3 regions of the Vibrio sp. NH-7 genome follow, and region 3 is predicted to be linked to each of the others. Evidence: predicted binding sites of a transcription regulator. Region 3 holds the regulator's gene; each other region holds the start of a gene.
The links. The regulator CRP, encoded in region 3, controls carbon source genes, mostly activating them, when cyclic AMP is high. The targets are predictions, from matches to a motif close to TGTGANNNNNNTCACA.
Positions count from the first base shown of each region.

Region 1 (9,824 bases), on a different replicon from region 3:
TAAGAATTAGTTCACTCAACGGAGAAATGATATGAACACACAACGTACCGTATTAGCGATGGCTGTGGCAATCGGCTTAACTGCTTGTGGCGGCGGAGGTGGAAGCTCGGATCCGGACCCGACCGCACCGGCAACATCTTCCTTTACCGCAAGGGCGGCAGATGGTTATCTAGAGGGCGCGATAGCGTGTCTGGATCTGAATGCGAACAAGGCATGTGATGCGGATGAGCCATCAGCGGTGACCGATGAAAATGGCGAGTTCACTCTAACAAATCTGACCGCTCAGCAGCGCCAAAGCGGCGTGGTTGTGATTGAAGTGGTGCCAGGTCAAACCATCGACCAAGACAACCCCGGCACGCCCCTCACTAAAGCCTACACACTTACCGCGCCTCCGGGCTCAGAATTTGTTAGCCCGTTGACGACACTGGTTCAAAATGAAGTGGAAAAGGGCAAGAGCTTAGAAGATGCAAAAGCGGTCGTGAAAGGACAACTTGGTAGCTTAGGTGGTAAAGTCGATCTCGAACAAGACTATGTTGCGGCAAAGGCTTCGAGCACCATGACTCAAGAGGAACGCGAAGCGTATATGTCTCTTCACAAGGTTGCACAAGTTGCAGCATCGGTGATGGCCAACGCGACCGACTCTTTGGATGCTTCAAAGGCCGGCATTGAAGACGACGAACTTAAGGAGCTGATCATCGAGCAAGTGATGCAGGTGGTCGATGACGTGTTGTCTCATATCGGGAATGCAGAAGATGACATCGACATTGACAAGATTCTTGAGGAACTCCCGTTAGAACTGGCTCAAGAAAACTTGAAAGACAAACTTGATGAGCTTGATGCGGTTAAAAACAGTGAAGATGTTGACCTGCTTAAGGTTCTAAAATCGGACGGTTTAGTTTGGTTTGACAGCTACGCAGAGGACTACGCTCCACCTGAGTTGGAGTTTGGCGCCATCCGCGTGAACAAAGAATCTGAAGTGGAAGAGCTTAAATTCTTCTACGACTACCAAACCGGTGACTTCGAGCAACATCACCAAGAGCCGGGCTCTGATGATGGTCAAATGCTCCTAAGCGCAGAAGGTTGGGTTGCAGCGGATGATACGGTTGTTGAAGTGGTGAGTCGTGAAGACGGCAGCGTACTTGTTAAAACAGCGCTGTCTGAACTGGATCAGGAAATCTCCGCGGATCGTGTCAATATCAGCAACTTGAATGTGCGTGAAATCCTAGAAGGTGCGGATGACTCTGAATATTGGCTTGACCACATTGATAGCGATCTCGTTTTCCCAGTCAATAGTGTGGCCTATAAAGTTGAATCAAGCATGGTTGAAGATGGGTACTACGGTTTCAACAAAGGAGATTGGTGTGAGAAGTCCGATCCGGATCGTTACCAAGCGCTAGGAAACATGTGTAACGGTATTAGTGCTGGCGGCGTATGGTTGAAGACGCTTGCATCAACGATTGCGGTGAATGACTCTGACCGCAGTGGAACACATGATACCGCCGACTTGATCCCATTGGCTGGGACGAACCACGGTATTTTATACGCGCAGCTAACAACGGTGGGTGACGTTGTTTATTACGCCTATCAAGGTGAGGAAGCTTTGACCAAGTTTGCGGCGCAAGGAAGTTGGCAAGATATCGAACATAAAGGCCAGACCTTGCGTGAAATCACGCTCCCTGAAGCGTTCGAAGATGACCTAACTTGGAGTGATTTCAACAGAGAGGATAACAAGCTTTACCTCGCTGTTTATAACGATTTCGTGCGCGTGACTTGGTATGTCGATGGTGATGAGGCAGAAGGGGATGAGTATCTATTCGGTTCAACCGCTGCTGAATTTATTGTCTCGAGTTACCAACCTTTCACTCTTCAAGCTTGTCTAGACTCATTGCCTGATGCCGACTATGAAAAACAAGTAGGCGATACTTGGGTTCAAAATGTAACGCGTAATATGTCTTGGGTGGGTCATACTCAGCATTGGACGTATCACTTAGAGCATATGGGAGATAACTTCTCTTGGCTTGCAGATTCCAATGTCACTGATTTACCTGCGCAGTATGCGTCTGGAGCGCTAACTCAAACACGAGTGAAAGGCTATGATGAAGCCAATAGCGTGGTGTTTGTGGAAGCGCAGTATGAAGACCAAGATCATTACTACGGTCAAATTGGTCGTGATGAAAGTGGCAACAGCTGGGGTAATGTCAAAGTGGTTCTACCAACCCCTGTAGCGAAGTCTGAACTGCTGTTGGGCAAAACGGTTGAGCATGAAGACGCAGCAGTCGCGAGCTTAACTCAAGTGACTGAGGCAGCGGAAGGTACCTTGGTTGAGCAGCTTCAATCGGAATACTTTACCTATACTCAGCAGTTCTTAGGCAAACGTTCGATTGAAGTGGCGGCGGGTGAGTTTGATGTTTGTCATATGGTCAGTTACACCCATTGGGGAGCTGGCGCTGCTAACCCTGTAACAGACAAGAACGTTGTTTGGCTAAACAATCGTGGTGTTGTGAAGCAAGAGCGTGATGACCCATCATGGGGTGCACAGTTAGACATTGAAGTGGCGAGTTTGCCAGAGATCGATGATTAACTTCTTCTTTTACGGGTGAGAAAAGCGCAGCGGTATCGCTGCGCTTTTTGTTTCTATTTGAGCTAGTAGCCCATCAATTGAAGCAAGTTTTCAGCGGTTTTGATGGCTTCTTTGCGGTTGGCGATATTAAGTTTTTGGTACAAGTTACGAATGTGAGTTTTAATGGTTGTCCCTGCGACATCCAACTCTTGGGCGATTTGTTCATTGCTAAACCCTGAGTAAATCAGACCCAGCACTTGCCATTCGCGTTGGGTTAGTGGGCTAGTACGAACAAGTTCAGGGATGTTTGGGTGATTAACCAACTTCTCGACGAACTCTTCATCGAAATGTACCGAGCGGCTACGCTGAGTAGTGGAAATGTCCTTCAGCAGTTGCTGAGCTCTGTGACGTTCCAAATCCCCTAGTTCATTCTTGTTATTGAGTTTCTCCAGAATATGGCCAATCTTCGCGCCATCAACCAAGAAGTTGCCCAACATACCCGTCTGATTGGTCAGCGCCAACGCCTGCTTAAGTCGATCTCGGGCTTTCTCTTCGTCCTTGAGAGAAATAGCCAAAACCGCTTCCACAATCAAGTTGCGGTTGGTGTCGGTAAGCAATTCGTTATTGTTTGCTTGTTCTTGCAAGAAAGCTAAGGTTTGCTCCGCTTGCTCGAACTCTTCCAGTGCAATCTGCGCGCGGGCAATGTTACGCCATTGAAGTTGAGTAAAGTGGTTACACGCTTGCTCTGGCTTAACGGTGGTGTCCAGCCATTGACGAATGGCCTCCAGATCGCCGCGCGCTTGCCAGAATAAAATCAATGACAGTGAGGCGTTCGCTGTCCAATCAACGTGGTAGGTTGACTGTTTCTGCAGATGCACAATTTGGTCGATGAACTTACCCGCTTTGTCGAGCTCCCCTCGGCCAATGGCAATACGCGCCAACATTGAGTAGCTATGTAAGTGCTTACTTGGACTGTGATTCCCTAGGATATCAAGCCCTTTGTATGCGCACTCTTCCGCTTCATCTAAGCGGTTCCAGCACCAAAGGATTTGCGCTCGAACACGAAGCAGAAACTCATGCAGGGGAACTTGTTGTAACTGCTGCTCTTCTATCAGTTTGAAGGCATTGTCTTGCACTTCGTACGCGGCTTGAACGTAACCTTGAGCGATCAAGATTTCGCTTTGTTGCAGCATGGCCCATAAGGCTTGGTGGTAGACTTGGTATTGTCTTGCCAGCTTTTCGGTTTGTTGCATCATTGGCAGTGCACGGCTTAAGTGGCCTAATACGTGGTTAACTTCGCCCACAACAGAGGTCGCAACGATACGACTACGATAGACGGTACTGTCGAGTTGGCTCAGTGACAATTCCGCTAGCTCAAGGGCTTTTTCAGGCTCATTCTGGTTAATTGCAACTTGGGCACGTAGTGCGTTGAACTCGCCTTGCTCTTTGGTGCTTAAAACCACGTTAAAGGCTTTCATTTGCGCATCGGCTTTAGAGAGCAAATCGCCAACATCATTGTATCTGTGCTGGCTTTGCGCTAGCCAAGCCTGAAGCATGCACAGTTTCGGTTCGCTGTAGAGTTGCTCAGGGCTGAGCGTCTCAATGGCCTTTTCGACACTTTGCAGCTCGCCGCCATTGAACATTTTCCACCCATATTGCAGCAAGATGTCGGCAATTAACTGGCTATTTTTTGCTTTTTGCGCATGGTAAAGCGCTTGATGAGGAGAAGAGAGCTTCAGCCACGCTTTCGCTGCGGTTTGGTGTAGCTCGGTTTCCTGCTGGGGAATACGCGCAGAGCGTTCGTGCGTTAAGAACTCCGCAAACAGATTGTGGAAGCGATACCAGTTTTGTTCGCCTTCCAGCGGGTGAATGAACAGACCAAAGCGGTTTAACGATTCAATCATGCTCAGCGCATCATCACGCTGGGTGAGGGCAGACACCAACTCATCATTGAAGTGATCAAGGATAGAACACTGGAGTAGGAATAAGCGAGTTTCTGCATCCAGTAAATCAAACACCTCTTCGACAAGGTAATCCCATAGATGAGCATGGTTAAATTCAGAAAATGACTCGGCGGACTGGGCTAAGGTTTTATGCTGATGCTGCGCTTGCAACGCGATAAGTTGCAATGCGGAAGGCCACCCCTCAACGTACGCTCGTAGGTTGTTTGCGGTAATGTCATCAATGCCATCAGCCACACGCTGATTAAAGAATCTTGTGGTCTCTTCGGTATCAAACGCCAACAGCTCGTTGCCAATTTCAATCATCAAGTCACGAACGCGTAAGTTTGCGGTGCCCAATGGAGGCGCGGCGCGACTCGTGACGACAAGCGTTAGGTTGTCTGGCATGTGCTTGAGGAAGAAACGCATGGCTTCGTGGATTTCTTCATCACTGATCAGGTGATAATCATCGAGCACGAGGTAGCACTCTTGATGGAACGCCGACATTTCAGAGAAGACTTCGCCAAACAGAGAATGAAGAGAGGAGAACTGGCGTTTCTCGGCGAGTTTTTGCGCGTTAGGGCAAGCGTTGTTGGTTGCTTTGTTCAATGCTTGTAATAGGTAGTTCATAAAACGGAAAGAGTCGTTGTCACTTTCGTCTATGCTGTACCAACCGACGTTAACTTTGTCCGATAGCCATTGAGCCGCCATCGTGGTTTTGCCATACCCCGCCGGAGAGCGGAAAAGGACCAGTTTGTAGCAAGGGGCTTGTTGCAACAAATCTAAAACTCGCGGACGAACGATAGCATTATGTAATCGACCCGGTCGGGTTAACTTAGAAGGAATCCACATCTTCTTTTCCCTGCTCAATACCCCTAATTGTTGTTATTCACTCTGCTAGGGGTGGTGAATAAATAGCCAATAGGCCTTGTTGACAGCGATGTTACTTGAGAACGAACCCCACAGTTATTGATCAACCACGAGATTTTTGTGTAATTCACACTTTGTTGTTATCTACGCCCCTAAATTGTGACTCTTGTCACCTTTATTGCGAGTTGTGAGTGCGACTTCTATCCTTTGTTGCACCGAAAATGATGAAAACTGAGTAACAGATGAAAACTTAATGTGATCAAGTATACATATCCATCAATTGGTTGTTTTTCTGAACCAACAAGTTTCATAAACAGGATGTAGGGTTAATTCGTTGATGGTGTGATCTCAATCACCAGGGTCTGCGCTCAGGAATAGTGAACTGAGAGTCAGATCACTCTGCTTTGAGGTGTCCTCCCTCTACGCCCTGAGCCCTCCTCCTAATAAGCCGTTTTGGAGGAGGATGTTTTGCTAGCCGTGCCCATGCACGATATGCCTCAGATGAATTAGAACCAATAAGTGAGATTTCTCTAATGAAACCTACGCAACAGACAAGCTTTGATAAAGCGACTTTCCAACATGACGTGAAAATGCACCTTTCAGCAACGTATGCAAAGACCGAAGAGACAGCAACGGCACGTGAATGGTACCTAGCAATGGGTAAGGCGTTAGCAGAGATAACGACACTCGATCTGCTAAAAACGGAACAAGATCCTAAAATCCAAAACGCAAAAAGCGTTAACTACCTATCACTTGAATTCCTCATTGGCCGCTTGACGGGTAACAACCTCATCAGCATGGGCCTTTACGAGCAAATCACTGAAGCGATGGCTGAGCTGGGCCAAAACCTGACGGACCTACTTGAAGAAGAGCGTGACCCTTCGCTAGGTAATGGCGGTTTAGGTCGTCTTGCGGCGTGTTTCATGGATTCATGTGCGGCTCAAGAATTCCCAACTGTGGGCTACGGTCTGCACTACGAGTACGGTTTGTTTAAGCAATCTTTCGAAGAAGGCCGTCAAAAAGAAGCGCCAGACGCATGGCGTGGTGTTGAAGGCTACCCTTGGGAAGTGGCTCGTCCAGAATTGGCACAAGAGATTGGCTTCTACGGTCACGTTGACGTTGAATATGTGAATGGCAAAGAAGTTCGTAAATGGGTACCAGGCATGACGGTAAAAGCGATGCCTTGGGACTTACCAATCGTGGGCTACGAATCAGACACGGTGTACCCACTGCGTCTTTGGGAATGTCAGGCGATTGCTCCATTCTCACTTGCGAGCTTTAACAACGGTGATTACTTTGAAGCGCAGCACTCACTTATCGATGCAGGCAACATCACCAAAGTTCTGTACCCGAACGACAACCACGAGAAAGGCAAAACTCTGCGTCTAATGCAGCAGTACTTCCACTCAGCAGCATCAGTACGCGACATTCTACGTCGTCATGAAGCGGCAGGTTTTGCACTCGCGGATCTTCCAAAGCAAGAAACGATTCAGCTAAACGATACGCACCCAACGATTGCGATTCCTGAATTGATGCGCATCCTTGTCGATGAGAAAGGTCTGTCTTGGGATAAAGCGTGGGAAATCAGCGCGAATACTTTTGCGTACACCAACCACACGCTATTACCAGAAGCATTAGAGACATGGCCAGAGTCGTTGATTCAACGTCTACTTCCACGTCATATGGAAATCATCTTTGAAATCAACCACCGCTTCCTACAAGAAGTTCGTAAAATGTGGCCTGGTGATGGTGAGAAGCAAGCGAAGCTTTCTATCATCCAAGAAGGTTTCAACCGTATGGTTCGCATGGCAAACCTATGTGTGATTGGTTCGTACAAGGTGAATGGCGTTGCAGCGCTGCACTCACAACTGGTTAAAAAAGACCTGTTCCCTGAGTTCAATGAGATCTTCCCAGGTAAACTGACAAACGTAACTAATGGTATTACACCACGTCGTTGGTTGAAGTTCTGTAACCCAGGTTTGTCTAACCTCATCTCAGAGAAAATCGGCACAGAATGGCCTGCAAAACTAGAGCTACTTGAAGGCATTGCTCAATACGCGACGGATGCGAAGTTCCAAAAAGCATTTATGGCCGTTAAGAAGCAAAACAAACAGCGCTTGGCGGATTGGGTTCAAGAAAACATGGGCATCGAGCTTGATACTAACGCGATCTTCGACGTTCAAATTAAGCGTCTGCACGAGTACAAGCGTCAACACCTAGACTTGCTACACATCTTGTCGCTTTACCACCGCATCATCAATGATCCTAGCTTTGAATGTACGCCACGCGTGTGTTTCTTCGCTGCCAAAGCTGCGCCGGGTTACCACCTAGCGAAAGAGATCATTTTTGCGGTCAACAAGGTTGCTGAGAAGATCAATAACGACCCACGTATTGGCAACAAGCTAAAAGTGGTCTTCATTCCTGACTACCGCGTGAGCATGGCAGAGATCATCATCCCAGCGGCAGATGTTTCTCAACAAATCTCGCTAGCGGGTAAAGAAGCATCAGGTACCGGTAACATGAAAATGGCGCTAAACGGTGCGCTAACGATTGGTACGATGGATGGTGCAAACGTAGAGATTCGTGAAGAAGTTGGTGATGAAAACATCTACATCTTCGGTCTAGACGTTGAGGGTGTACAAGCGCTGAAAGCACAAGGTTACAACCCTTACGACTACTACCACGCGGATCCACTGCTGAAAGCGTCGCTTGATTTGCTAACGGGTGATGAGTTCACTCCAGGTCAACCTGGCTTGCTACGAGCAACATTCGATAGCCTGCTTGATGGTGGCGACCCATACCTATGTTTGGCTGACTTTGCATCGTACGTTCAAGCGCACGAAGAGATGGGCAAACAATACCAAGACCAAGCAGGTTGGGCGAAGAAAGCCATTCTCAACACCGCCTTGGTTGGCAAGTTCACATCAGACCGCTCAATTCGAGACTATGTGAACAACATTTGGAAATTAGAGTCAGTAAAACGCTAATTTACTTATAAAGCCAAGACCTTCGGGTCTTGGCTCACTCTTTTAATCTATTAAATACCCTACATTTTGAAGGTATACGCAGTCCTTCGGAGAGAGCGATGAAAGAACAAAACGCATTAAAACAAGTCGCTGAAATGGCAAGAATTGCCGACAGCTACGTAAGCGCGTGGGGAGATGAAGCAAAAGTTGAGGACGAAACGATCCGTCACTTACTTGCGTCTTTAGGCTACGACGTAACCAATGATGAAACTCTTCTACAATCGGCAGAGAAAAAGCATAAGAAAGATGTGCTTGAACCAGTATTAGTAATTCGTGATGGCGAGCCTGTAGAGGTGGCATTGAACTTGGGTGCAAGTGCCCGAGAAAGCGAATTTAGCTGGCAGCTGGCGACTGAGCAAGGAGAGGTACTTGAAGGCTATCTTCAGTCTCAGATCGTGCGTGATGAGCGCAAAGAGGGTGGCCCTTTAGTGTTTGCACTACCAAGTGATTTGCCTTGGGGTTACCACAAATTGACCGTGACACGTAAGCGTCGCAAGTCGCCATACGAGATGACGCTGATCGTGACGCCAAAAGCGTGTTTCAAGCAAGCAGACATCGAAAACGGCAAAAAAATGTGGGGCCCAAGTGTCCAACTTTATACACTTCGCACTCAGCACAACTGGGGGATGGGTGACTTTGGCGACCTAAAACAGCTGGTTGCGGATATCGCCTCTCGCGGTGGTGATTTTGTTGGCTTAAACCCAATTCACTCACTCTTTCCTGCCAACCCAGAAGGGGCGAGCCCATATAGCCCGTCTTCTCGTCGTTGGTTAAACATCCTATACATCGACGTGAGCTCAGTGCCTGAGTTTTCATTGAGCATTGAAGCGCAGCAAATGGTAGGCAGTGCGGAATTCCAGCAACGCCTACAAAAAGCGCGTGACTCTCACTGGGTCAACTACACCGAAGTGTCAGAACTGAAAATGAGTGTGCTGCCACTGCTGTTCAATGAGTTTAAGAAACGTCACCTCGACAAAAACAGCGAGCGCGCTCAAGCATTCTTGGCCTTTGTTGAACAAGGTGGCGACAGCCTAGTCCACCAAGCGGCATTTGATGCGCTGCACGCGACATTGCATGCTGAAGATAACAACGTTTGGGGCTGGCCTGTATTCCCTGAAGAACTGCGTCAATTTGATAATGCCGCAGTGCAGAAGTTTATTACTCAGAACCAAGATAAAGTGCATCTTTACATGTACTTGCAGTGGGTTGCAGACTCTCAAATCAAAGAAGCGCAAGCACTGGCTGAAGAGAAAGGCATGTCTGTGGGGCTGTATCGTGACCTAGCGGTTGGCGTGGCGGACTCTGGCGCGGAAACGTGGGCGGATAATGGTAACTTGATCCTTGATGCCAGCATCGGCGCGCCACCAGATATCTTAGGTCCATTGGGTCAAAACTGGGGCTTACCACCACTTAATCCTCAAGTCTTGA
Region 1 covers NZ_CM132188.1:109,188-119,011, forward strand. Annotated here, with positions in the region: gene ACUALS_RS14905 (hypothetical protein) at 32-2,581, shown strand; gene malT (HTH-type transcriptional regulator MalT) at 2,644-5,352, opposite strand; gene ACUALS_RS14915 (glycogen/starch/alpha-glucan phosphorylase) at 5,904-8,357, shown strand; gene malQ (4-alpha-glucanotransferase) at 8,456-9,824, shown strand, end outside.
Region 1: ACUALS_RS14915 (glycogen/starch/alpha-glucan phosphorylase) is a predicted target of CRP. The motif match lies at 5,712-5,727, and genes of this name have one in related genera.

Region 2 (9,824 bases), 1.3 Mb from region 3:
TTATAAACTTTTCAGGAGCATAAACATGTTTAAGAACCTTTTTGCTAACCTGCAAAAAGTTGGTAAAGCTCTGATGCTACCAGTATCAGTATTACCAGTTGCAGGTATTTTACTAGGTGTGGGTGCTGCCGACCTAAGCTTCATTCCAGATATCGTTTCTAACCTAATGGAACAAGCGGGTGGCTCAGTATTTGGCCAAATGGCACTTCTATTTGCTGTTGGTGTAGCACTTGGCTTTACTAACAACGACGGTGTAGCAGGTCTTGCTGCAATCGTTGGTTACGGCATCATGACGGCAACACTTGGTGTTATGGCTGGCATCATGGGTGTTGAGAAAATCGACACAGGTGTACTAGGTGGTATTCTTGTCGGTGGTGTGGCTGCTTGGGCATTCAACCGTTTCTTCAAAATTCAACTTCCAGAATACCTTGGCTTCTTCGCTGGTAAGCGTGCTGTGCCAATCATCACTGGTTTCACAGCGATCGGTCTTGGTATCGTACTGTCTGTTGTATGGCCTCCAATCGGTGGTGCGATTGCATCATTCTCTGACTGGGCTGCTCACCAAAACCCACAAGTTGCGTTTGGTATCTACGGTATCGTTGAGCGTTCACTAATCCCATTCGGTCTACACCACGTATGGAACGTACCATTCTTCTTCGAAGCAGGTACTTGTGTTAACGCTGCAGGCGAAACTCAAAACGGCGTACTAACTTGTTACCTAGTTGCTGATGAAGCATCTCGTGCTGCGGGCAACGGCTTCGGTCAGCTAGCAGGTGGTTACATGTTCAAGATGTTCGGTCTACCAGCTGCTGCTATCGCTATCGCTCACTCTGCTAAACCAGAGAACCGCGCGAAAGTAATGGGTATCATGGCGTCTGCTGCACTGACTTCATTCCTAACCGGTATCACTGAGCCAATCGAATTCTCATTCCTATTCGTAGCTCCTGTACTATACGGTATCCACGCTCTACTAGCAGGTTCTGCATACGTAGTGGCTAACACTCTAGGTTTTGTACACGGTACTTCATTCTCACACGGTCTAATCGACTTCCTAGTTCTTTCTGGTAACGCACAGAAGATGGGTCTGATGATTGCTGTAGGTGTTGTGTACGCTGCAATCTACTACGTAGTGTTCCGTGCGGTAATTAAAGCGATGGACCTTAAAACTCCAGGTCGTGAAGACGAATCTGAAGAAGCATCTGTTGCAACAGGTTCTGACTTAGCAGGTGAGTTGGTTGCTGCATTTGGCGGTAAAGCAAACATCACTGGTCTAGACGCATGTATCACTCGTCTACGTGTTGCAGTAGCTGACACAGCTGCCGTTGACCAAGACAAGCTAAAACAACTAGGCGCTGCGGGTGTTGTTGTTGTTGCGGGTGGTGTTCAGGCTATCTTCGGTACTAAGTCTGACAACCTGAAAACTGAAATGGATGAGTGGATCCGTAACCACGGTTAATTCCCACCTACTCATCTAAATTGCGAAAAGGAGGCTTAGGCCTCCTTTTTTTGTTTGTACTAAAGTCAGAGACTCCGCGACGTATGTTTTGGTTTGTTACAAATCGCTGCTCTTGTAGGCGGCATCTTTGCGGCGCATTAACTTTTGTCTGACACTAAGGAGGCCTGATACAGGATAATTGTACGCTGTTTTATATTGTCTAAGATATGGGGTTTGTATGAACAAAGCGCTCTTTTCAGGTGCACTAGGGACACTACTTTTCGCTGTTTCTTTTTCTTCTAGTGCTGATGAACCACAAAAAACAGACTTGTCGGTAGGGATGGCATTGGACCAAGACCTGAGTGTTGTGGTTGAAATCGATAACCAGTATCGTTTTACCATTGGTAACGATGGCGGTGCTTTTGATTACATCATATCGCGTGGCGAGTTTGATCAAAGTATGCCCGTATCATGGTACGTTGGCGTAGGCGGTTGGAGCGAGTGGGAAGGTAAGGAGTTCGGCGCTCGATTACCACTTGGCTTAAAGTGGGACATCAGTAAAGGTTGGAACATGTATGGCCAAATCCACCCAGAGTTGGACTTGTATTCAGGCGCGAAGCTACAAGTTGGTGGCGCACTGGGCATTAAGTACTCGTTTTAAGTTGGCTGCAATAGGGGGGATCTCCCCCCAAAAGCTTGATTAAAAACGCCAAGTTAAGCCGACGTTGGTAGAGAACTGGTTCATCCAAGATGTTTTAAATTGAATCACACAAGAATCAGAGCCAGTTGTCGGGAGGTTACATACTCCTTTAGTGTCATTGTCAACGACGGTACCTAACCATCGGGCTTGAACATTTGCCGCAAGATAGTCGGTAATTTGGTATTCGAACCCGCCGAAAATTGATGCTGAAAAACCAAGTTTGTCGTCTACCCACTCTGCATCTACGTAAGAACCTCCTAATCCAAGCCCTAGATAAGAAGAAAAATCCTGACTCAGTTCATATTGGATGCTGCTCTGAAAATGCAAATAGTGCACATCAGAATCCAAGTTGACCTGTTCTACTTTGGTGGCTTGTCGAGTATAAAACAAGCCTATTCGTCCGTTGTCTAGATCGGTTTCGACACTCAATCCCAAATTAGTAGACGCTTCAAGATCAAAGTCATCGCCATCTTGGTTTTCAACACTGCCGCCTAGGGTATATCCCACCCATGGCGTGATATACAGTTCGGCTGCATAGCCGTGAGTTGCTCCGAGTAAACATAAGAAAACTCCCGCGCGGATAACAAAGTTCATACTGGCTCCAAAGATTGAATACACCTACTAATTGTGATGCTAACGCCATAATTAAGCACAAAAAAAACGCAATTATTGAAGATGATTCACAGTGATGTTATTACTTTGTTAAACAAGAAGGAGGTGTCTATGGAACACGATCTCAAATATGCCCTAATCATCACGGCTGTCGTCTTTTCCGTTTTAATTGGATTTGGCGTTGTCGCGATATCGACAATGTAGAGAGTTTTGAATGCGAAATAGCGGTGTCGTGACAAACGCTGCGGTACAACTCGATCTTCAGAACTTCAAAAAGTACACCGGCGGTAAAAATGCGTTGGTTGCTCAAGGTGGCGGCCAAAGGGGTATTTTTACCTCTGGTGTATTAGATGCCTTTCTCCTATCAAACTTCGATCCTTTTCATTCCTTCTACGGTACGTCAGCCGGTGCGCTGAATTTATGTGCGTTTCTTTGTCGTCAGCGTGGTATTGGAAAATCCTTTATTCTCGATTTGACCACAGACCCACAGTTTTTCCATCTGTTTAGCTATATTCGCCGTCGCCAATTTTTGGGTTTAGATTGGGCGCTCGATCGTGTATCTGACTATCCGTATCGTCTTGATATTGATATGGGACGCCAGGTGCTCGCCGGGCGAGAAGCGTTTGCAGCGGTAACCGACACCCACAAGTTGATGGACCACTATTTGCCAATGCTCAGTGAGGATTGGAAAAAAGTCCTAATAGCGACCTGTGCGATTCCACGGTTGTACAATCAACCGGTCGAATTTGAACATGGTATATACGTAGATGGTGGTGTGTCTGCGTCAATACCCGTACAGGAAGCATGGCGCCGCGAAGCTCGATGCATTGTTGTGATTCGAACTGAAGGCGACGATTTGGTGTCGGACACTCCGGAAGTCGTTGAAAAGGAGGCGGTTGAATGGTTTCGCGATTCATTCAACTCTATCCAAGGCCATTGGCAGAGTAAATTAATACAATGGAAATCTGATTGGAATACCTTCTTGAACGAGCAGGTTTCTCGAGCGCATCGACATAAACCCGAGCTTAACCATTTTGAGGCATTGAATGGCGGGCGTTGGTTATTTGGAGCCGATGATATCTACAGGCTTAGCCACCTTCTTGGAGATAAATTTGATTCTGGGTTGGCGGATATGTTGATGGTTCATTATCAGACCTACTCGTTAACCCAAGATTTTCTCCAAGCACCGCCAGATGATTGTTTTATTGTCCAGATTAAGCCCGAAGAGCCGCTGCGTTCAAGCTCATTGTTGAGTGAAAAGGAGAGTTTGTTGCATGACTATCAGTTGGGACTCGACGCCGGCTTTCGTTTCGTTGAAACCTATAGCCAGCTTATTCCACAAGAAATGAAATAGGGAGCATCGCTCCCTATTGCGTTTTTATGATCTGGTTAGGCAGACAGAATACGCATACAGTTGGTTGAACCAACCACATCCATCACATCGCCCTGAGTAATGATCACAAGGTCACCATCGTCTAATAGCCCTCGTTGTTTTAGGGTCTCGACCGCCGCTTGAGCCGTAACTAACCCCGTATCTCCTTTAGAATCAAAATAAACCGGAAAGACGCCGCGATACAGCGCTGAGAGATTCAGCGTCGCTTCGTTACGCGATAAAGCGAAAATAGGTAAACCAGAGCTCAACCTAGATGTCATCAATGCGGTACGACCCGATTCGGTTAATGTGATGATGCCTTTTATGCCGCGCATATGGTTGGCGGCGAACATGGTCGACATCGAGATTGTCTCTTCGCTGCTTTCAAAAACCTCTTCCATTCGATAGCTCGAACGGTTGATGTCGGCCATCTTCTCGGCTCCTAAACAGACCTCTGCCATGGATCGTACGGTTTCTAATGGGTATTTACCTGCGGCAGTCTCGCCAGATAGCATCACTGCATCGGTGCCATCGAGCACAGCATTGGCGACATCCATCACTTCGGCTCGTGTAGGCATTGGGTTTTCCATCATCGACTCCATCATCTGTGTTGCAGTAATGACGGTTCTATTTAACGCTCTAGCACGTCGTATAAGCTGTTTTTGCACGCCAATTAGCTCAGGGTCACCTATTTCCACACCAAGGTCGCCACGCGCGACCATGACGGCGTCTGAAGCTTTAATGATGTCATCGATATTCTCTTCGGTCGCAACGGTTTCTGCTCGTTCTACTTTGGCAACCAGCCTAGCGTGAAGCCCCGCATCGCGCGCTAAGCGTCTTGCGTATTTCATGTCTTCGCCATTACGTGGGAAAGAAACCGCTAGGTAATCGACTTTGAGTTCGGCCGCGAGCTTAATATCATTCTTGTCTTTTTCAGTCAGGGCATCGGCGGAAAGGCCACCGCCTTTTTTGTTGATGCCTTTGTTATTGGATAGCGCACCACCAATGGTCACTTTGGTACGAACCTCTGTGTCAGTGACGCCAATGACTTTCAATTGGACTCGCCCGTCATCGAGCAGAAGAACATCACCCGCAGACACATCTTGAGGCAGCGCTTTGTAATCCAAACCTACGGCATCCTGATTGCCTTGACCCGCAGGAAGCGCGCTGTCGAGCGTAAAATTGTCACCGACATTGAGGTGGATTTTTCCTTCTGCAAACGTCGAAACACGGATCTTCGGCCCTTGTAAATCGCCAAGAATCGCAATGTGTGTACCCAGTTTAGCGGCGATGTTGCGTACACGAGTTACGCGTTGGCGATGGTCGTCGGCGGTACCATGCGAGAAATTCATGCGAACGACATTCACGCCCGCTTCGAGTATTGCTTCTAATATTCCAGGCTTATCTGTTGAAGGTCCGAGTGTTGAGACGATTTTTGTTCTTCTTTGTGGTGAGGTCATTATGATCTCCTTGATCTGACTCTGCGTGATAATTAGTAATTTTAGACGGGTAGGAAAAATACATAATTATTTATGCAAAAAAATAGAGCATGAAATGTGATAAAGCCTTCGCTATTTGACTGGGTACACAAAGAAACATGTTTATACGTGACACTTGTCACGGCGATCTATCAAAGCTCTTCACAATTACTTCGCAAAGTAAAAAAATTACCTAGTTGTTGATATTCGGAGCACTCTATGTACATGGCTCAACCTGGCCATATTGATCATATCAAGCAGGTCAATGCTGGACGGGTCTATAAACTCATTGATCAAAAAGGGCCTATTTCTCGCATCGATTTATCGAAGGAGAGTGAACTGGCACCCGCTAGTATCACCAAGATTACTCGTGAATTGATCGAAGCCCACCTCATTCATGAAACAACCGTGCAAGAGGCCACCAGTCGGGGGCGACCTGCGGTTGGTTTGCAAGTGAACAATGAGGGTTGGCAATTTTTGTCGATGCGTCTTGGCCGAGGCTACTTGACCATTGCTCTGCATGAATTGGGCGGTGATGTATTGATTGATACAAAAATCGACATTCATGAAATTGATCAAGAAGATGTGCTTGCTCGCCTGCTGCATGAAATTGACGAGTTTTTCCAAACCTATTCTGACCAACTTGACCGTGTGACGAGTATCGCTATCACTCTTCCTGGCTTAGTGAATTCCGAGCAGGGCATTGTGTTGCAGATGCCACACTACAATGTTGAGAATTTGGCTCTTGGCCCAGAAATCTATAAGGCGACAGGGCTTCCTGTTTTCATTGCCAACGATACGCGTGCATGGGCGTTGGCGGAGAAGCTCTTTGGTCACTCTCAAGAAAACGATAACTCGGTGTTAATCTCCATCCATCATGGTTTGGGCGCAGGTATCATACTCGATGGCCGAGTGTTGCAAGGTCGTCATGGCAATATTGGCGAGCTGGGGCATATTCAGATCGACCCAAATGGTAAACAATGTCACTGTGGAAACCGCGGTTGTCTAGAGACCGTGGCGAGTTCGCAAGCTATCCGTAGTGAAGTGGCAGAGCGTATCGCGAACGGTGAAACATCAATATTGTCAGAAATAGAAGAAATTTCTGTTGAAGACATCTGTGAAGCCGCAGAAAAAGGTGATGCGCTAGCGGTTGATGTTGTAGAGAAGTTGGGGCGTTATCTAGGATCGGCCATTTCGATTGTGATCAACCTTTTCAACCCTGAGAAGATATTGATTGGTGGCGCGATTAACCAAGCTAAAGAAGTGCTTTATCCTGCGATTCAAACATGCATCGAAGAGCAAAGCCTTCCTGTTTACCATCAAGATCTTGAGCTGGTGGAGTCTCGATTCTACAAACAGGCAACCATGCCGGGAGCAGCACTTATCAAGCAAGCGCTCTATGACGGCCTATTATTGATGAAAGTGATCGAGGGCTAATGCCTTCGGTTGCTCACTTACTATCTATCTTTTCACTAAACCCCTATAATCTTTCTGTTATTAGCAGACTATACTTTTGCTAGTAGAGGGTTTGAGGTGCCGAGTCTTCATCACTGGTGCCATTGACCTCAGTCTCTATTTCCATATCTACACTTTGTTAAAATACAAATTAGTGGTCTTGGTATTAGTTTTTACCTTAGTCTTTCTTTAGACTATTTTGTTTATATAACCTTTTGGTAGAGAAGTGGTATGTCTGGAGTTTTAAATACGGTTGATCAGCGTACGAACCTAGTTGGTGAAAACCGTTTAGAGTTGTTGTTATTTAGTCTAAACAGTAGACAGATCTTTGCCATTAATGTGTTTAAGGTTCGCGAAGTCATTAAAGTGCCACAGTTGACGAAAATGCCGGGCTCTCATCACAACATTACTGGCGTTGCTTCGTTGCGTGGTGTGTCTGTTCCTGTCATTGACCTTCGCAGTGCGATCGGCTTTCCTCCTTCTCGCCAAGAGACACAAGAACAGAACTTAATCATTACCGAGTATAACCGTACCGTACAAGGCTTTTTGGTCGGTCAAGTTCGTAATATCGTCAATACCGCATGGACGGAAATTCAGCCACCACCAAAAACGGCAGGGCGCTCAAACTACCTGACCGCGATTACGCGAATTAAAGATGGCGAGAACCAAGAAATCGTCGAGATTATCGATGTAGAAAAAGTGCTCGCTGAAATCATCGATTACGATGTGTCGATTTCTGAAGGTGTTCTTGATGAGCAGTTAGCCGCTGAAATGGTTGGCCGTAACGTACTGATCGTGGATGATTCCTCGACAGCTCGTGCGCAGGTCAAAGGAACCTTATCTCAACTCGGCTTGAATATCATTGAGTGCCGAGACGGCCTTGAAGCTCTGGCGCTGCTAAAATCGTGGGCAGATGAAGGTAAGAATGTCGTCGAAGAACTGTTACTCATGATCACTGATGCTGAAATGCCAGAAATGGATGGCTACAAGCTGACTCATGAAGTACGTAGCGATCCAAGAATGAAAGATCTTTACGTGACTTTAAACACATCACTTAGCGGCAGTTTTAATGAGGCGATGGTAAAGAAAGTAGGCTGTGATCGATTTATTTCTAAGTTCCAACCCGACCTATTGGTTGAGGTCGCTCAAGATAGGTTAAGAGATATACTCACCGATTAAGAAGTATTGCTTTAAAAACGAAAAGGGTCTCAGGGACCCTTTTTTGTCTTTTAATGAAAATCCCGTGACCGACTTTGCAGTTCTTCGAGCTTATCGGTCATATCAATGAGTCGCCCTGCAATCACATGAGTGACTTCCCCTTCACGTTCTAAAATCCCTTTCACCATGAGTATTTTGGCGGTGAGATAGGCTTGCTTTTGCGCTCTTGCAGTGGCTTGCCATACCACCACATTGATGTTGCCCGTATCATCTTCAAGAGTAAAAAACGTCACACCTGCCGCCGTACCGGGGGCTTGTTTTCCTGTGACTACACCAACAACGGTCACTAACGATTGGTGCGGACGCGTCATGAGTTCACTCATACGGGTAAATCGTCCCAACATTCCCGCCTTGTCGAGTAAACGAATAGGGTGCTGCTGGAGAGAAAGCCCCGTAGCGGCATAGTCTTCGAGCAAGGTCTGTATCTCAGAGGGAGCCGCGACAGGCATTGAATCTGTCTCTTGAATGTCTTTAAACAGTGGTAAATCAGAGAGTGAATCCATCATCGACCAACGGGTTTGGTAGCGATTATTGGCGATGGATTGCATTGCGTTGGCTGACGCGAGTAACTCGATATCACGTCGATTTAAACCAATATGTTTGAGTTGATTCGGGTGGTTGAATCCTTGTTTCCCGCGAGCCTTGATCAACTGGTGGCTACTCTCAATGCTGAATCCTTTGATTTGTCGTAAGCCCAGTCGAATCGCAAATTTATCACCACATTTTACAACTTGATGGTCGTGCAGCGATTGGTTAACGCAGACAGGTAATATCATGACATTATGACGTTTTGCATCTTGAACAAGCTGTGAAGCACTGTAAAACCCCATAGGTAGGCTATTGAGTATGGAGGTGTAAAACGCTTCAGGGTAGTAATGTTTTAACCAAGCTGAGCAATAAGCCAGTACCGCAAAAGAGGCGGAGTGGCTTTCAGGAAAACCGTATTCACCGAAGCCTAAAATTTGGTCAAAAATGCGTTCGGCAAATTCCAGCTCATAGCCGCGACTGAGCATGCCTTCAATCAGTTTGGTTTTAAATTTGATTAAGTCCCCATTTTTCTTCCAAGCGGCCATCGCGCGGCGTAGAGAGTCTGCTTCACCGCCACTGAATCCGGCGGCCACCATTGCTAGCTTGATCACTTGCTCTTGGAAAATGGGAACTCCCATCGTACGTGACAGCACTTCTTCGACCTCTTTGGAAGGGTAGGTTATTGGTTCGATCCCATCACGGCGCTTGAGAAATGGATGGACCATATCGCCTTGTATTGGGCCTGGGCGGACGATGGCGATTTGAATGACTAAATCGTAGTAGCAGGCGGGCTTAAGGCGCGGCAACATACTCATTTGGGCGCGCGATTCAATTTGAAAGACACCTACGGTATCCGCTTGCTGGATCATTCGATAGACGTTGGGGTCGTCTTGTCTTCGCGTGATCTCCGCGATGCTGAGCTCTTGATTGTGCAGCTTTTTGACCCAGTCAAAGCACTTGCGGATAGCACTGAGCATTCCAAGGGACAGGACATCGACTTTGAGCAGTTTTAAGCTCTCGAGGTCA
Region 2 covers NZ_CM132187.1:1,997,326-2,007,149, reverse strand. Annotated here, with positions in the region: gene ptsG (PTS glucose transporter subunit IIBC) at 26-1,456, shown strand; gene ACUALS_RS09190 (hypothetical protein) at 1,674-2,096, shown strand; gene ACUALS_RS09185 (outer membrane beta-barrel protein) at 2,136-2,729, opposite strand; gene cydH (cytochrome bd-I oxidase subunit CydH) at 2,859-2,951, shown strand; gene ACUALS_RS09175 (patatin-like phospholipase family protein) at 2,962-4,101, shown strand; gene pyk (pyruvate kinase) at 4,137-5,579, opposite strand; gene mlc (sugar metabolism global transcriptional regulator Mlc) at 5,817-7,034, shown strand; gene ACUALS_RS09160 (chemotaxis protein CheV) at 7,284-8,231, shown strand; gene ACUALS_RS09155 (error-prone DNA polymerase) at 8,282-9,824, opposite strand, start outside.
Region 2: mlc (sugar metabolism global transcriptional regulator Mlc) is a predicted target of CRP. The motif match lies at 5,726-5,741, and genes of this name have one in related genera.

Region 3 (9,824 bases):
CCATATCAGTACGATTGTTCACTCATCAGCAAAGCTGGGCGTTAACAATGTCGTTAAGTTGCTGACATTTGGTAACAACTACACCGGATGTAGTGAGATTTGTACACTGTTCCTAAGACCAACATTCCGTGGTGGTTTGAATGGTCGTCTTATGTCGAAGTGTCGCTTCTTAATGATGGCTGAGCACCCACATCGCTTCTCTAAAACGGTGTTCGCTGAGATGCGTGGTGTGTCTGATGCAGAAGGTAATTCGCCTTTCTGGCAGTGGCTGCAAGAGCATTTCTTCTCGATTGATTTCACCATGGCTGACTACCTAACAGGTATCGGTAAGAAAGGCTTTATTGCCGACCTTATGCCTAAGCTGCCCATCTACATCAACCTGCTAAGCAAAGAAGCACAAGCGGTAATTGGTGAAGTGCACGAGAACACACGCCCAGCGCTGCGCTTACTTGAAAAGGAAGGTTTCACTTGCCGTAACTACGTCGATATTTTCGATGGTGGCCCAACGGTTGAATGTGATGTGCGTAATATTGAATCGGTACGTCACTCGTTCCGAGCCAAAGTGACCATCGCGGAGCATTCAAGCGCGAACGATTACTTAATTTCTAATACGTCTTTTGAAAATTTCCGCGCGACAGCGGCAAAAGCGGCCTATGACCGAGAGACCGAATCCGTGATTCTTTCTCCTGAGGTAGCGGATGCACTCAAAGTAAGCGAAGGCGAATTCGTTCGAATGTTGGCTCAGTAAGCCTGAATGTATAAAGAATTTGAAGGAAGAAGTTATGACACATTGGATTGCAGGTGAATGGGTTGCGGGACAAGGCGAGCCGATGAGCTCACAAAGCCCGTACAACAACGAAGTGATTTGGCAAGGCGACAGTGCAACGCCTGAACAAGTCGAGCAAGCGGTATCGGCGGCACGCAGTGCGTTTGTCGGTTGGAAGAAAATGAGCTTTGCTGAGCGCGAGGCGATTGTTTTAGCCTTTGCCGAAAAAGTGAAAGAGAACAGCGAGCAGATTGCGGAAATCATTGCCAAAGAAACGGGCAAGCCAATCTGGGAAACGCGTACAGAAGCGGCAGCAATGGCCGGTAAAATTGCTATTTCGATTCGTGCATACCATGACCGCACCGGTGAAGCGCAGCGCGAAGCAGCAGGCAACCAGATTGTGCTACGTCATCGCCCACTGGGTGTGATGGCGGTATTTGGTCCGTATAACTTCCCTGGTCATTTGCCAAATGGTCACATCGTGCCAGCCCTTTTGGCCGGTAACACCGTGGTATTCAAACCATCTGAGCAAACGCCACTAACCGGTGAGTTTGCGATGAAACTGTGGGATCAAGTTGGTTTACCAAAGGGCGTGATTAACCTAGTTCAAGGTGCCAAAGAGACGGGAATAGCGCTCGCTGATTCGAAAGGTCTTGATGGCGTGCTATTCACGGGTAGTGCAAACACCGGGCATATTCTGCACAAGCAGTTTGCAGGACAACCGGGCAAGATGCTGGCGCTAGAGATGGGCGGCAATAACCCGATGGTGATTTCTGACAACTACGGCGACCTTGATGCCACGGTTTACACCATCATCCAATCGGCATTCATCAGTGCAGGGCAGCGTTGTACCTGTGCCCGCCGCTTGTATGTGCCTGTAGGTGAGAAAGGTGACCTGCTAGTGAGCAAACTGGTGGAAGCAACCAACAGGATCCGTGTCGACCAGCCATTTGCAGAGCCTGCTCCGTTTATGGGGCCTCAAATTTCAAAAGCTGCCGCTGACTTTATCCTTGCTGCGCAAGCGAATCTGCAAAAGCTTGGCGGTGAGAGTCTAATCGAGGCGAAAGCGGGTGAGGCGGCATTTGTTACACCGGGTATCATTGATGTCACTGCGATTGCAGAACTGCCAGATGAAGAGTACTTCGGCCCGTTGCTGCAAGTCGTTCGCTACCGAGGTTTGGAAAAAGCGGTGGAACTGGCTAACGACACACGCTTTGGTTTATCGGCTGGCCTAGTATCTACCGATGACAGTGAGTGGGAATACTTTGTTGACCATATCCGTGCGGGTATCGTAAACCGCAACCGTCAGCTCACTGGCGCGAGTGGTGATGCACCATTTGGCGGTCCAGGCGCATCGGGTAATTTACGTCCAAGCGCTTACTATGCCGCAGACTATTGTGCTTACCCTATGGCTTCGATGGAAGGCAGCGAAACATTGCTGCCTGCTACGTTAAGCCCAGGGTTAGATCTATAACCATAATAAACCACTAAGGTTTCCCTTATTGCCTTTCTTAGCCGAAAGGCACTTTAAACGTCACAGGTTGAAGGCTACCTAATCAGATTTTCTGGACACATTTTGGTTAGGTGGCCTCTTTTATATCGAAAAACAATACTAATAAAGCTCTCTTTAACGTAAACAACCCCGATACAAGGAGGCGTTATGACGCCAGATGTTTTGTTCCAACCGTTATGGAATGACTATATTCAACGCTTATGTCCCTCTGCTGAAAAAGTGCATCAACTTCTGCAAGAAGACGAAGCATTGATCAACGACCATATTGCTTTGCGCACCTTCAATGTTGAGCCGTTAGGCATTGCGACGCTGGCTCAACCATTCCTTGATGCTGGTTACACCCCTTGTGGTGACTATGTGTTTGAGAGCAAAAAGTTAGTCGCCAAGCATTTTGAACATCCAGACCCAACGCAACCGAAAGTATTCATCAGTGAACTCAAAGTCGATGAGTGTTCAGCCGAGTTGCAGGCCATCGTGGCTAAACTGGTTGAGCAGGTGGACGCCTCTCAATTGCAAAGCCCAGAGTTTTTGTATGGCGGACGTTTGTGGAATCTTAGCTACGCTGATTTCCAGACGTTGGCAAAAGAGAGTGAATACGCTTCTTGGTTAGCTGCCCATGGTTATGGTGCAAACCACTTTACGGTGAGCGTGAATCAGTTAAATGCGTTTGGCGAAGTGGTTGATGTGAACAACCATCTGCGTGATGCAGGCTTTACCATCAATGAGTTTGGTGGTGAGGTGAAAGGCTCCCCAGATGTGTTGCTCGAACAGTCATCTACTATGGCAGACAAAGTCCCCGTGCAATTTACTGAAGGCACAGAGATTATTCCGGGTGGTTTCTATGAGTTTGCCAAGCGTTACCCAATGAGCAACGGCGAGCTTTATCCAGGGTTTGTTGCGGCGTCTGCTGATAAGATTTTTGAAAGCACCAATGGGTAAGTTCGAACAGGGATTACCTAGTTTGTATTGCTCACAAACAAAAAAGCCACCCAATGGGTGGCTTTTAAAATTCAGCAGTTAATCGAGATTAACGAGTACCGTAAACAACGATTGTCTTACCGTGAGCAGAGATTAGGTTCTGCTCTTCTAGCATCTTCAAGATACGACCTACTGTCTCACGAGAACAGCCAACGATTTGACCGATTTCTTGACGAGTGATCTTGATTTGCATGCCGTCCGGGTGAGTCATCGCATCTGGTTGCTTCGCTAGGTTTAGTAGCGTTTGCGCGATACGGCCAGTAACGTCTAAGAACGCAAGGTCGCCCACTTTTTGGCTAGTCACTTGAAGGCGGCTTGCCATTTGCGCTGAAAGGCGCATTAGGATATCTGGGTTTACTTGAATTAGCTGACGGAACTTCTTGAATGAAATTTCTGCTACTTCACAAGGAGATTTAGCACGAACCCATGCGGTACGCTCTTGGTCTTCTTCGAATAGACCAAGTTCACCGATAAAGTCACCTTGGTTTAGGTAAGAAAGGATCATTTCCTTACCTTCTTCGTCTTTAATAAGAACCGCAACTGAACCTTTAACGATGTAGTACAACGTCTCAGCTTTCTCGCCCGCGTGAATTAGCGTGCTTTTTGATGGGTACTTATGAATATGACAGTGTGAAAGGAACCACTCTAATGTTGGGTCGGTTTGAGGTTTACCTAGAACCATAATATCTCACTTCCTCTGCAGGGTACGCTTGCCGCTTTCCATGTTTTAGCTAAGCCTTAAATAGGCTTACTAGGATAAGAGCACTTTACAAATGCTGCAAGCCAACTTGTGTTTCGGTTACAAATAGTATCCTTTTTCGAAAACGATTTCTTGATTTTAATCGGGTCCTACTTGGGTTTTGCTACGCAAAACTGTGCACATGATCACGGTATGAAAAGTAATCGTGTTCTAGCCGTGAGTTCTAGCCAATTTTTCCTGTTTCGATGAGTTGCTGAAGGATAGGACGAACGATCAATTCCATCGCAAAACTCATCTTGCCACCAGGCACGACTAAGGTGTTATGTCGCGACATAAATGAACCATCAATCATTGCCAGTAAGTATGGGAAATCGACGTTCTTAATTCCGCGCAAGCGAATGACCACGAAACTCTCATCCAAGCTCGGGATGCCTTTTGCATTTAAAGGATTGGATGTATCGACGGTCGGCACTCGTTGAAAGTTAATGTGGGTGCGCGAAAACTGTGGGGTGATGTAGTTGAGGTAGTCGTCCATCGAACGAACAATCGAATCCATCACCGCTTCACGAGAGTGACCTCGATCGCGAGTGTCTCGAACAAACTTTTGAATCCACTCTAAGTTCACGATTGGAACCATGCCAATCAAGAAGTCCACATGCTGGGCAACGTTAACATCGCCATCGACGACGCCGCCATGCAACCCTTCGTAGAAAAGAACGTCGGAGTTCTCTGGCAAGTCTTGCCAAGGGGTGAAGGTGCCAGGCATTTGGTTGTATGGTACTGCCTCGTCAAAGGTGTGCAGGTAGCGGCGAACTTGCCCTGTACCTTCATGGCCATATTTACGAAAGAACTCTGCTAGCGCAGGAAAGTCGTTAGCTTGTGGGCCAAAGTAACTAATATGGCGGCCTTGCTCGCGCGCCTTACGGATCTCCACATCCATTTCTGGTCGTGTGAAGCGATGGAAGCTGTCGCCTTCAACCCATGCGGGTTTGACGTTCATCATATTGAACATCTTACGGAAAGCTTCTGAAGTAGTGGTAGTACCGGCGCCAGAAGAACCGGTAACGGCAATAATTGGATGTTTTGCTGACATGACAAACCTTGTCGTTGAATACGTTCCTGTAATCGGAGTTCACTATAGCACGCTTTAGTAAACCGTCATTGTATGCAGTTCTCTAAAATTTGTTTTTGAGTTGAATGTCGACGGTTTCATGTAACTCGGAGAAAACCACGACCGCATCACCTGACTCGAGCTGTTTCTTAATTTGATCAATCTTGCTTTGCAGTGACACCTCTACCGCTCCGTAGTCGGTTCCTTCCCTAAGGACAAACTCACGAATCAAGTTTTCTAATGTCTCTGGTGCAATGTCTTGCCAAGGAACAATCATAAATACCTCTAGATTTTATGTTCGCAGATGAGGCGCTATTATGCCGGATCGGTGAGACTTTCATAGTAGGCGGGCAGGGCTTCTTCCAGCCAAAACCGCGGTTTGATGGCGCTGCCGGTAACAAAGCCGACATGACCGCCTTGATCAAACAGCCGGTAATCGATGTTATCGGGCAGCACATACTTGGGGATCACCGCATCAGTCATAAACGGGTCGTCTTTGGCATGAATGATTTGCGTCGGGACTTTGATCTCTTTCAGGCGGTGGATGCCCGAACAGCGCTGGTAGTAATCTTCGGCATCTTTAAATCCATGCAGCGGCGCGGTGATTAAGTCGTCAAACTCGTACAATCGCGTCACCCGTTTGATGCATTGATAAGTTAGCCCTAACTCGCCCTTGAGTAAGTGGTGCTTCTGCAAGGCGCTCTTTTTCAAAGAGGAGAGTAAGTAGTTTTTGTAGAGCTTAGAAAAGCCTTGTTCAATTCGCTCCGAGCAGGCCGAGAGATCCAATGGCGCGGAGACAATCGTTGCGGCATCGAGTAGTGGGTCTTGATTATACTTAGCCAAGTAGTTCGCCAGCATATTTCCGCCAAGTGAAATCCCAACGGCAACCTTCTTTTGAGAAGGAAATAGACTATTGAGGTACTGCAAAAAGAAACGGGCATCTTCGACTTCACCAGAGTGATAAGCGCGCGCTAACTTGTTCGGCTTACCGCTGCAGCCGCGAAAGTGCATCATGACGGAGAGCCAACCTTGTTTGTTAAACGCATCCATCAAGCCATTGGCGTAAGGGCTGTAGAAGCATCCTTCCAGTCCGTGGAACAGAACGAAAATCGGTTTGCTTTTGGCCGCTGTGGTCTGGTTATCTTCACCCCAAGCGATGTCAAGGAAGTCACCATCGGGGGTATCAAGTGTTTGCCAGATAGGCTCAAACAGCGCTTTTTTTCGAATTAAGCGCGGAGCTAGGGTTTGAAGGTGGGGATTGGAAAGCCCTTTGGCGGCGACAAACTGAGTCATAAACAGTCTCTATAGGTTGGCGATGTTATCAATGGGCTCAGCGAAGGCTGAATAGAGGCGCTCGCCACCAAGTTGACGGCAATACCGAAGCGTAAGTGGCTCGCCGAGATTCTTTTCCAATTGAATACTGTTAATGCAATCAACCAGATCAGACTGCTGCTGTTTTTCGAGTTGCAGTTCGAATTGAAGCGATTCTCGATAGACAGTGTCTGGCACTTGGCTTTTTAGCTTTCGCCTTAACTCGCGGAAATTGAGGAGTAGGGCTTCGGAGCGCCCGAGACACTCCTCAACACGATGCCAATCTTGCTCACCAAAACAGACCTGTTGTTCGTCGAGCCATTTGAGCAGCAGTAATAAATTGACGTTACCTTTAAACTGATTTTGCAGAGCTAAGCACGCCTCTTTTACTTCTCGCACACTGTAGTACTGCAAGCTAAATTGCCACAAGCGCTCAAGTGTTAAAGAAATTTGTGCGTGCTCTGAACTCATTGGCTACTGAACTCCTGCTCCATCTGTTCTAGCTCTTCTTGGAGAGCCATCCATTCCATTTCAACATCTTCAAGCTCGGCTTTGCTGTTGGCTTGAATGGCGAGTACTTGATTAAGTTTAGCTTTATTTTCGGCTTCATAAAGTGAGTTATCGGATAATTGCGTTTCCGCTTCCGCTAACGATTCACCCAACTTATCCATTTTTTCTTCTAACTTTGTCAGGTTTTTGCGAATTGGCGCGGTTTGCTTGCGAAATTCAGCTTCACGGCGTTTCTGGTCTTTTTTTGCCGCCGCGCTGTTCGCACTCGTTTTCTCTGGTTGCTGAGCTTGGGCTTCACGTCGCTCCGCTTTTTGTTGCTCTGTTAGCCATTTGTAGTAGTCGTTCAAATCGCCATCAAATGGGGCAACTTGGCGATCATGAACCAGGTAAAGATCATCGGTGGTCGCACGCAGTAGGTAGCGGTCGTGCGAGACAATCACCATCGCCCCCTCAAAGGTTTGCAGAGCCATAGTTAGCGCTTGACGCATATCCAAATCTAGGTGGTTCGTTGGTTCATCGAGCAGCAGCAAGTTCGGTTTTTGCCATACGATTAATGCCAGCACCAGACGTGCTTTCTCGCCACCGGAAAACGGCGCTACTTTTTCTAGCGCTTTATCGCCTTGGAAGCCAAAACTGCCGAGATAATTACGCAGCTCGAGCTCATTCTTGTCAGGCGCGATCTGCATCATGTGCTGCAACGGTGTTTCTTCTGGGTGAAGCGTTTCTAGTTGATGCTGAGCAAAGTAGCCAATCTTCACGCCTTGTGAATAGGTTAAGTCGCCCCCTTGAGGATTGAGTTCACGAGAAAGTAACTTAATCAGCGTTGATTTACCTGCGCCATTGCGACCAAGTAGACCTATGCGACTGCCAGGTACGAGGTTGAGGCGGATTTTTTCTAAGATAAGATTATCGCCATAGCCTGCTGATACCTCATCCATCATGATGATAGGGTTTGGCAGCGCATCTGGATCGCGAAATTGGAAGCTGAATGGGTTATCGAGCTGCGCAGGCAGAACCTTCTCCATTTTCTCTAAGGCTTTAATTCGGCTCTGTGCTTGGCGAGCTTTCGAGGCTTTGTAGCGGAAGCGGTCGATGTAGCTTTGCATGTGCGACATCTGCTTTTGTTGCTTCTCAAATTGCGCTTGTTGCAAGATAAGCTTCTGAGCACGCTGTTCTTCAAATGATGAGTAGTTGCCGGTGTACTCGTTCAGTAACTGATTCTCGACGTGAATGACACGACCGACAATAGGATCGAGAAAGTCTCGGTCGTGCGAGATAAGCACGAGTGTCCCCGGGTAGTTTTGTAGCCAGCGTTCCAGCCACATCACGGCATCTAAGTCCAAGTGGTTGGTTGGTTCATCAAGAAGCAATAAGTCTGAACGGCAAAGCAGAGCTTGAGCTAGGTTCAAGCGCATACGCCAGCCCCCCGAGAACTGAGTTAAGTTCCAACTCATTTGCTCTTGGCTAAAGCCTAAACCATCCAATAATTCCGCCGCACGAGCGCGGATACTGTAACCACCGATGGTTTCAATTTGGCCGTGAATTTCAGCAACGAGCGTCCCTTTGTCTTGTTGCTCCGCCTGTGCAAGATCGGCTTCTAGCTTTCGATATTCACGATCACCATCGATGACGTACTCAATGGCGCTACGCTCGAGAGCAGGAGTTTCTTGAGCGACCCATGCTAGTTCCCAATGAGCAGGTTTGCTGAAGTTACCCGCATCAATAGACAGCTCGTCTTTTATTAATGCAAAAAGCGTCGACTTACCGCAGCCATTTTTTCCGACCAGGCCCACTTTGTCGCCGGGATGAATGGTTGCTGAAGCTTGCTCAAGAAGGGGTTTTCCGCCACGTAGTAGCTGTATGCCAGAGAAGGTGATCATAGTTGTTTGCTTTATCTTTGCTCGTATTGCGTCGAATAGTAGGGGGAATAAGATTAAAAGTCGATTATTGCGTTATTTGCGCTAACCACGTATAACAAACTGATAACCTATAAAAACAATAGAATACATTCGAAACACAAGGATTGCTGTCCAAGGAATGCAGAGTTTAGCCACGCAAAAGCCCAAAGTTTTGGTGCTGTATGCCCACCCTGAGTCACAGTCGTCAGTGGCCAACCAAATGATGCTCAAGAAAATTCAATCACTTGAGCATGTCACCGTGCATGATCTTTACGCGCACTATCCCGATTTTTTTATTGATGTCGCTGCGGAGCACCAACGACTTATCGAACATGATGTGATCGTGTTTCATCACCCTCTTTATATGTACTCTTGCCCAGCATTGCTGAAAGAATGGCTAGACCGAGTCCTCGGGAAAGGATTTGCGTTTGGTAGCGGTGAGGCGTTGAAGGGAAAATATTGGCGCAGTGTGATTACGACGGGAGGCCAAGAGGAAGCATTTAGTAAAGGTGGCTACAACCGCTATCCTTTATCAGAGATACTTCAACCTTTTGAGCTCACTGCAGCATTGTGTCAAATGCACTGGATTGAACCTTTAGTGCTTTACTGGGCAAGAAATGTCTCCGAAATGGAGCGCTACCAACACGCTGAAGCGTATCGACAGTGGTTGAATGACCCCTTGTATGTCTACCCAGAAGAATTAGGAGGCGAGCATGGCGCTTGAAAGTGATTTCCTCCAAAGTAGTGTGATCTTCTTGACTGCAGCGGTAGTGGCGGTGCCCCTTGCTCAACGGATGGGGCTTGGCTCGGTATTGGGTTACCTTCTTGCTGGTGTAGCGATCGGCCCCTGGGGGCTAGGCTTGATCAGCGACGTTGAAGCGATTCTCCACTTCGCTGAGTTTGGTGTCGTCTTGCTGCTCTTTCTGATCGGTTTAGAGCTGAACCCGAAAAAGCTATTACAAATGAAAGGACCGATTCTCGGTTTAGGCGGCGCGCAAGTGGTCATCACAACTTGTGTGATATCCAGCGTTGCTTAT
Region 3 covers NZ_CM132187.1:268,271-278,094, forward strand. Annotated here, with positions in the region: gene astA (arginine N-succinyltransferase) at 1-748, shown strand, start outside; gene astD (succinylglutamate-semialdehyde dehydrogenase) at 783-2,240, shown strand; gene ACUALS_RS01300 (2-oxoadipate dioxygenase/decarboxylase family protein) at 2,427-3,218, shown strand; gene crp (cAMP-activated global transcriptional regulator CRP) at 3,307-3,939, opposite strand; gene ACUALS_RS01310 (phosphoribulokinase) at 4,181-5,050, opposite strand; gene ACUALS_RS01315 (YheU family protein) at 5,133-5,345, opposite strand; gene ACUALS_RS01320 (hydrolase) at 5,384-6,361, opposite strand; gene ACUALS_RS01325 (TIGR02444 family protein) at 6,371-6,850, opposite strand; gene ACUALS_RS01330 (ABC transporter ATP-binding protein) at 6,847-8,769, opposite strand; gene kefG (glutathione-regulated potassium-efflux system ancillary protein KefG) at 8,927-9,511, shown strand; gene kefB (glutathione-regulated potassium-efflux system protein KefB) at 9,501-9,824, shown strand, end outside.